2 regions of the Brachybacterium sp. AOP3-A1-3 genome follow, and region 2 is predicted to be linked to the other one. Evidence: riboswitches for the same ligand, from Rfam matches in the RefSeq annotation. Region 2 holds a riboswitch; the other holds the start of a gene.
What was found. Region 2 has a riboswitch for thiamine pyrophosphate ahead of ACT3T5_RS07695 (YkoF family thiamine/hydroxymethylpyrimidine-binding protein). Riboswitches for the same ligand answer to the same signal wherever they lie in the genome.
Positions count from the first base shown of each region.

Region 1 (3,967 bases), on a different contig from region 2:
GCGCGACTATGTCACCGAGCTGTACCTCCCTGCCGCTCGCTCCGCCTCCGCGTTCCTCGCGGATCCGTCGCTCGCGTCCACGTTCACGGCCTGGAAGGCCGAGGTGCAGGCGGCCTGGTCCGGCGTGCGCGTCACGGCGGTGTCCCTCGAGGGCGCCGCGGACGGTGCGGTGTCCAGCGGCGCCGAGATCTCCCTCGTCGCCGAGGTGGACCTCGGCGGCCTGCGCGATGAGGACGTCCTCGTCGAGGCGGTCCTGGGTACGGTCGGCGTCGATGATGAGATCATCGACGCCCACCTGATCCCGCTGCAGCGTGAGGAGGACGGCCGTTGGACTGCTCGCCTTGCGCTCTCCGTCCCCGGCGAGGTGGGATACACCGTGCGGGTCACCCCGCAGCATCCGGTGCTCGCGCACCGTGCAGAGCTCGGGCTGGTCGCGACCGCCTGAGCAGTCCGCAGCACCCGAACGGAAGGTCCCGACCCCGTGCCGACTCGTCGTCAGCTCCTGCTCTCCTCCGCGGCGATGGGGGTGGCCGGGATCGGGGCCCTCACCGGGTGCTCCGAGGAGACGCCCCTGGACGTCGATGACGCCGACACCCTGCGGATGCGGGTGTGGGACGACGCCGCGGCCTCGGCCTACGAGACGTCCCTGGCGGCCTTCACGAAGGAGTCCGGCATCGACGTGCACGTCGAGGTGATCGGCTGGGACGACTACTGGAAGCAGCTCCCGCTGGATGTCGCGGGGGAGTCCCTGCCGGATGTGCTGTGGATGAACACGGCGAATCTCGCGGAGGCCCATGCCAGCGGGCAGCTGCTCGAGATCGGCGAGGTCGTGGGCGACGCCGCCGCGCAGTGGGAGAAGACCGCCACCGATCTCTACCGGATCGACGAGGCCCTGTGGGGCGTGCCCCAGATCTGGGACCAGAGCATCCTGGTCGCCCACCAGGAGCTCGTCGACGCCGCAGGAGGGGACGCCGCGGAGCTGAGTTTCGAGCCCGGCGCCGAGTCGGACGGCCTGCGCGACCTCGCGCGCGAGATCACCGTGGACGGTGAGGGCTTGCATCCCGGAGACGACGGGTTCGACGCCGCCGCCCGCGCGGCGTTCGGGTTCAGCGCGCACCCGGACCGCTCGGCGGTGCTGGGCCCCTTCATCGCCGGCCACGGAGGTGCATGGCAGGACGAGGAGGGCACCTTCACCTTCGCCTCGCCGGAGGGGATCGAGGCCGTGCAGTACCTCGCGGACCTCGCGGCGGGCCATCTCGCGCCCGACGGCGCCGAAGCGGTCGCCGACGAGGCCTTGTGCCAGAGCCAGTTCGTGGACGGCAAGCTCGGTCTGCTGCAGACGGGGACCTACGACCTCCATGTCCTCGCCGACGGGATCAAGGACGCGTTCCCCTGGTCCGTCAATCCGCCGGTCGCCGGGACGGAGGGATCCCACCCCCTGGTGCATGCGGTCGCGGCGGTCGGGATCACGCCCGACGACGACGATGAGCGCGAGGAGGCGATCGGGAAGCTGCTGAGCTGGCTGGGGAGCGTCGAGGGACAGCGACCGCTCGCGGAGAACCGCCTCGGCATCCCGGCCCACCGCGACCTGCACAGCGTCTGGCAGGAGGAATGGAAGGCCGGCGGCGTGGATGTCTCCCTCCTCGCGGAGGCGCCCGACGACGTGGCCCTCCCGGAGACCGGGAACCGGTCGGCAGAGGGCACAGGGGCCGCGCTCCCGCTCATCGCCGAGGTCTTCACCGGCAAGGCGACCGCCGCCGACGCGCTGCCGGAGGCCCAGGACGCGGCGACGGCCGCCTCGGGTTGATCCGCTCAGCCCATGGCAGGGCCGTCGCGGGCGGCAGGAACCTCGACGAAGAGCTCATCGGGCACTAGGCGGCCCGCGGTCTCGACGATCACGACGACCATGTCCGTGCCCGCCCAGGTCTGATGCACCTCTCCGGGCTCCCAGAATGCTGCCTGCGGCGCTGACGGACCCATTTCAGGGTGGACCGCCGGCCTGCCTATACTGGCCCGCGGACACGGGGTGCGCCGTCCGGCGCTGAGATCACACCCGTGGAACCTGATCTAGTTCGTACTAGCGAAGGGATGTCCTCAGTGGCTCCGTCGTACCCTGCCCGAATTCCCCGCGTGCTGTCGATCGCCGGCACCGACCCCTCCGGAGGAGCCGGCACCGCCGCGGACCTCAAATCCATCACCGCGGCCGGCGGCTACGGCATGAGCGTGGTGACCGCGCTGGTCGCCCAGAACACCCGCGGGGTGCGCGACATCCACGTGCCGCCGGTCGCGTTCCTCGACCAGCAGCTGCGCGCCGTGAGCGATGACGTGCAGATCGACGCGGTCAAGACCGGGATGCTCGGCACCGCCGCGATCATCGCGACCGTCTCCGCCTGGCTCGACGAGCACCCGCAGCAGATCCTGGTGGTGGATCCGGTGATGGTCGCGACCAGCGGGGACAGCCTCCTGGAGCCCGACGCGGAGCAGGCGATGATCGACTTCTGTGCCCGAGCCACCGCGGTCACCCCGAACATCGAGGAGCTCGCCCGACTGACGGGCGCAGAGCGCGCGGCCGACGAGCAGGAAGCCCTCGAGCAGGCCCGGCAGTGGGCCGCCCGGACCGGGGTCGCCGTGGTGGTGAAGACGGGTCATCTCCAGGCCCCGCTGGTGACGAACACGTGGGTGGAACCCGATGGCCTCGAGCATCGGGTCGACTCGGCGCGCCTGACCTCGACCAGCACCCACGGCACCGGATGCTCCTTGGCCTCGGCGCTCGCCACCCGGCTGGCAGGCGGCGACGCCCCGCAGGCGGCTCTCACCTGGGCCACGCAGTGGCTCCATGAGGCGATCGCCCACGGGGAGGCGCTGCGCGTCGGCACAGGCCACGGTCCCGTGGACCATTCCCACCGCGCCCGTCGGCTCCAGGCGGCGGGGGAGTCGACGCCCTGGCTCGTGCCTGGCCGGATCCCGGCGAGGCTCGTGAGCCCGGAGGGCATGCAGGCCCTCGTTGAAGTCGGTCTCCGCGCGGGCACCTCAGCCCCCTCCGAGGCCGGCGCATTCGAGTCCGCCGTCGAGCCGGCCGTCGCGCCGGCCGGTCCCTGGACGCGTGCCCTCTGGGCGGCGGGGGAGCCCCTTGCGCGTGCCGTCGCGGACTCGGACTTCGTGCGTGCCCTGGTCGACGGCAGCCTTCCCGACCGGGAGTTCTCCTTCTACCTCGCCCAGGACGCGCTGTATCTGCGCCGGTACTCCCGGGCGCTCGCAGCGTTGTCCGCAGCCTCGAGCGACCCCGGAGCCCAGGTGTTCTGGGCGCACGGCGCCGCGAACTGCCTCACGGTCGAGTCCGCCCTGCACCGCAGCTGGAACGGCGACCGCGAGGAACCCGAGATCTCGCCCGTGACCAGTGCCTATACCAACTTCCTGCTGGCCACGACGCGCGGCGAGGACCGGGTCGTCGCCGCGGCCGCCGTGCTGCCCTGCTACTGGCTCTACGCCCAGACCGGGGCCATGCTGCCGGCCGTCCCGAGCGACCACCCGTATGCGGACTGGCTCGATACCTACCGCGATCCCGACTTCGTCACCGCGACGCAGGGGGCACTCGACCTGGTCGAACAGGAGTTCGCCGCTGCCTCGCCGGTGGCCCGTTCCGCTGCTCTGCGCGCCTTTCTCGTCGCATGCCGTCACGAGCTGGAGTTCTTCGAGCAGGCGCTGCGCCTGGGGGAACCGGCTGCGCAGAGCCTCCGCGACCTCGCACTGGATGGGGCACGGTGAGCGCCCTCGCAGCGTCCCGATCCGATGTCGAGCGACTCCCTCCCCAGGGGCGGGCAGCACTGCGGGCCGGAGTGGTCGGCAACTGGATCGACAACATCCATGTGTTCCTCCCGCTCGCGGCGCTGGCCCCCGCGATGATCGTGCTCGCCGGTCCGGCGGCGGCGGCGGCCTCGACGGGCTCCCTGATCGTCGTCGCGATGCT
Region 1 covers NZ_JBQSXM010000007.1:64,642-68,608, reverse strand. Annotated here, with positions in the region: gene glgP (alpha-glucan family phosphorylase) at 1-445, shown strand, start outside; gene ACT3T5_RS11245 (ABC transporter substrate-binding protein) at 482-1,807, shown strand; gene ACT3T5_RS11240 (hypothetical protein) at 1,813-1,935, opposite strand; TPP riboswitch at 2,013-2,106, shown strand; gene ACT3T5_RS11235 (bifunctional hydroxymethylpyrimidine kinase/phosphomethylpyrimidine kinase) at 2,131-3,765, shown strand; gene ACT3T5_RS11230 (MFS transporter) at 3,762-3,967, shown strand, end outside.
Region 1: it holds a riboswitch for thiamine pyrophosphate, as region 2 does, so the genes downstream of both, ACT3T5_RS11235 (bifunctional hydroxymethylpyrimidine kinase/phosphomethylpyrimidine kinase) here and ACT3T5_RS07695 (YkoF family thiamine/hydroxymethylpyrimidine-binding protein) in region 2, are expected to answer to the same signal.

Region 2 (3,967 bases):
CGGCGATGCCGTCGGCATCGAGCATCGCGGTGGGTTCGTCGAGCAGGAGGAGTCGGGGCCGGGCGGCGAGCACCGCGGCGAGCGCGGCGCGCTGCAGCTGCCCGCCCGAGAGTGTCGAGGCCTTCCGCGCGACGAGGTCCCCGGCGTCGGCGGCGATCAGCGCCCCGTGCACCCGTTCCCCGATCTGCGCGGCCGGCACGCGACGGTTCTCCAGCGGCAGGGCCACGTCGTCGGCCACATCGGGCAGGCAGACCCCGCTGGCCGGGTCCTGTCCCAGATATCCGACGACGCGTGAGGTCGTGACCACACCGTCGACCACCGGGTCGATCCCGCCCACGCGCACGCTCCCGGTGACGCAGCCGTGCTGATGCGAGGGGACGGCGCCGGCGAGAGTGCGCAGCAACGTCGACTTCCCCGCGCCGCTCGGGCCGAGCAGCAGCACGTGGTCCCCGGCCGCGAGGGTGCCGCTCCACGGCCCGACCCCGTCCCCCGAGGGCAGCACCACCTCGAGCTCCTCGGCCTTGAGGAGCGCGGCGGAGGGGTTCGAGGCAGGGCCCGCCGCGCCCCTCGGCCCGCCGTGGACGGTCTCAGCGGACACGACGCTCCACGGCTGCCTGTGCGTCGAGCGGTGCGGCTCCGATCGCGAAGTCGTCGAGCACGCCCGTTCTCCGCAGGGCGCCGACGATGGTCCTCGCGAGCAGCCCGCCGAGCACGATCCCCGACAGCACCTGCACACCCAGGCGCAGCTCGAGCAGATCCTGCCCGTACCAGCCCATCCGATACGCGGTCCAGAAGAACACGAGCCCGGCGCCGAGGGCGCCCGACGCGGCGAACACGCCCCAGCCGAAACGGCGGTACTTGGTCAGGGCGAAGGGCAGCTCGCTGCCGATGCCCTGCAGCAGCGCCGAGAGCACCAGCAGCGGGCCGACCGGGCTGCCGAGGAACACCACCTCGACGACCGCGGCGATCAGCTCCGCGAGGATGCCGCTGCCCGGTCGCCGGAGGATCGCCACGGCGATCGGCCCCACGAGCAGCCAGGATCCGAACAGGACGTGCTGGGCGAGATCGCCCGCGGGGCCCATGGCGATCGCAAGGCCGTTCCATGCCTGGACGAAGATCCAGTACAGGAAGCCGAACACGACGCCGAGCACGACGACCAGCACGATCTCCCGCAGAGTGAAGCGGGCGCGCCTCCGGGACGGGGCTTCCTGCATCGCGGTCATCGCGTCACCTCGTCCAGGGTGCGCGTCGCGTCCAGGGTGCGCGTCGCGTGCGAGGGGCTGTTCAGCGAGATCGAGAGGTGGCTCGTCACGTGCTGGACGCCGCGTCCCACCAGCAGCCATCCGGCGATCGCCGTGGCCAGGACGTCGCCGACGTCGCCCTCGAGACGGGTCACGAAGTGCTCGGAGCCCCGGAAGGTCCCCAGCTCGCGGGCGTGATCGATCGCCGCGTAGATGTCCCGCATGTGGTCCGGGAGCGTGCCATCGGCGAGCACCTGATCGGCCAGCGGGTACAGAGCCCATTCCGCCGCGGCGTAGCGGCCTGTGCGGCGGGGCTCCGGCACGTCCGTTGCACGGGGTCCGGCCCCGCCGGGCAGCTCGCAGGCCACCTCCCCCGGGCATCCCCGGGACAGGAGCACGGAGATCGTGGCGTGGTGCTCGGTGCGGGCGAGATCCTCGGCGAGATCGATGAGATAGCGCTGCAGGTGCACCTCATGGCCGCCGATGTAGGTGGAGACGTCGCCGGTCTCGCGCACGAGGCCGGTCCCGTCGAGGCGTGAGAGGACGTCGAGCAGGAGCGGCGCGTAGTCGTCCGCCATCACGGCGACGGTCACCCGGGCGCCCACGCCGAACCCGAGCGGCGTCGCCGTGGGATCGGGGGAATCAGCGAGATCAATGGGGTCGACGGGATCGGCGGGATCAGTGGGGTCGGCGGGATTCTCCGGGACTGCGGGCGGGGCGCCGACGGATGCGGCAGACGCTGAGGTCATGGTCCGTGCCTTTCACGAAGGGCACGGGCACGCGGCGGATCTCGCCCGGCGGAGCTTCCTGCGCCGGCATGATCCGGGTCAGGTTCTACGGTCGGAGTTGGAGAACTCCCTCTCAGCCCGGCCTACCGGACTCCCGTGCACGGGGCCACTGTAGACGGGACCGCGGGCTCACCGACGGCCACGTTCACAGAACCCGTCGCCCGGGCCCTGGAGCGGTCGCGCGCGGCTGATACTTTCGGGGCCGGAACTCCAGGAGGGGAGCACAAGGATCGTGGGAAAGATGCAGATCCACGCCATTGCCGACGACGTCTTCATGGTCTCGGGGATCGCCTCGAACTGGACGCTGGTGCGAGAGGGCCGTGACCTCACCCTGATCGATGCGGGCTATCCGAAGGATCTGGGCGCCGTGATCGCCGCCGTCGAGCACATCGGGAACAGGGTGGAGGACATCCGGGGTGCCTTGATCACTCACGCCCATGTCGACCATGTGGGCGCTCTCCCGCAGCTGCAGGAGATCCATCGATTCCCGCTCCACGCCCATGAGCACGAACTGCCCATGCTCCGCGGCGAGGCCCATGAGCAGGCCACGGCCGCGGACGTCCTGCCGCAGTGCTGGCGGCCGCGCACGGCGCTCTGGACGCTCACCCTCCTGCGCGCCGGTGCGCTGTCCTCGATCCGGCTGCCGCAGACGCAGGCCGTGAGGACCGGTACGGCGCTGGATCTCCCGGGGGCCCCGGTCGCCCTGGCCTGCCCCGGGCACACCTCGGGCCACACCATCTACCACCTGCCGAGGGCAGGCGTCGTGCTCACCGGCGACGCGCTGATCACCGGGCATCCCGTCACCTCGCGCGTCGGGCCGCAGCTGCTGCCGGCGCTGACCGCCCACGATCCGGTCGGGCTCTACGACACCCTGGGCAGCATCGCGCAGATCGACGCCGACACCCTCGTCCCCGGTCACGGACCGGTCTGGCGCGGTCAGATGCGGGCAGCCGTCGCCGAAGCGCGCGCCTCGGCAGCGCCCGTCTTCACACGCCCTCGGCCCTGACCACCAGGTGCCAGGACGGCGGGACCGGCACCTTCCGTTCAGAGCTCAGAGCTCAGAGCTCGACGACGCCGTCCTCCGGCCAGTCGCGCACCTCGGTGCCCTCGGGCGAGAGCGCACCGGACTGGCGCAGGTAGATCGACCGGCCGCCCTCGCTGGCCACCGCATCGTGGACCGGCAGAGCCAGACGCGGGCGCACCGCGCGCAGGAAGTCGATGGTCTCGGACATCTTGGACCACGGCGCCACCACGGCGAAGGCCAGGGCGTCGATGCCGTGGAACTCCTGCAGGGGCTCCAACGAATCCCCCGTGATCCCGAGCTGCGGCCCGCCCCCGGCGGAGAGCACGAGGCCCACGTTGCCCACGCGCGGGATGTCGGGATGGATGATGGCGTGCTGACCGCCTGCCGCGACGATCCGCAGCGCCTCGCGACCGTCCAGTGCTGGGAACTCATGAGCCTCGCCCGCGCTGAGCGGCAGCAGGCGCTCGGTCGAGACCGCGGCGCCGTCCTCGCTGCTCTCGGCGAGCTGCGCGGCCGTCTCCGGCTCGGCGATCACGACCGCCTGCGCGCTCGCAGCCAGGACGTGGTCCAGCAGGCCGCGGTCGAGATGATCAGGATGCTGATGCGTGACGGCGACGGCGTCGACGCCCGCGAGCACCTCGGTGCCCAGCGTTCGCATGGCCTCGCCGCTGAAGATGCCGGGGTCCACGAGAACCCTCCGCCCGGCCATCTCGACGAGCAGGCAGGAATGGACGAGGTGACGGATCTTCATGGCTGCCTCCGGGGTCTGCGGAATCGGGTGCCCCCACCGTACGACCACGGGACCACCACGCCAATGCCCTGCAGATCCGGCTCGGTCTCCCTGCGGAACCGGTTCGAGTTTCCTGCGGAACCGGTTCGAACCCCCGGCGGATCCGGTTCGTGTGGGCACTGCC
Region 2 covers NZ_JBQSXM010000004.1:107,633-111,599, forward strand. Annotated here, with positions in the region: gene ACT3T5_RS07685 (ATP-binding cassette domain-containing protein) at 1-598, opposite strand, end outside; gene ACT3T5_RS07690 (ECF transporter S component) at 588-1,223, opposite strand; gene ACT3T5_RS07695 (YkoF family thiamine/hydroxymethylpyrimidine-binding protein) at 1,220-1,990, opposite strand; TPP riboswitch at 2,029-2,137, opposite strand; gene ACT3T5_RS07700 (MBL fold metallo-hydrolase) at 2,271-3,035, shown strand; gene ACT3T5_RS07705 (MBL fold metallo-hydrolase) at 3,088-3,804, opposite strand.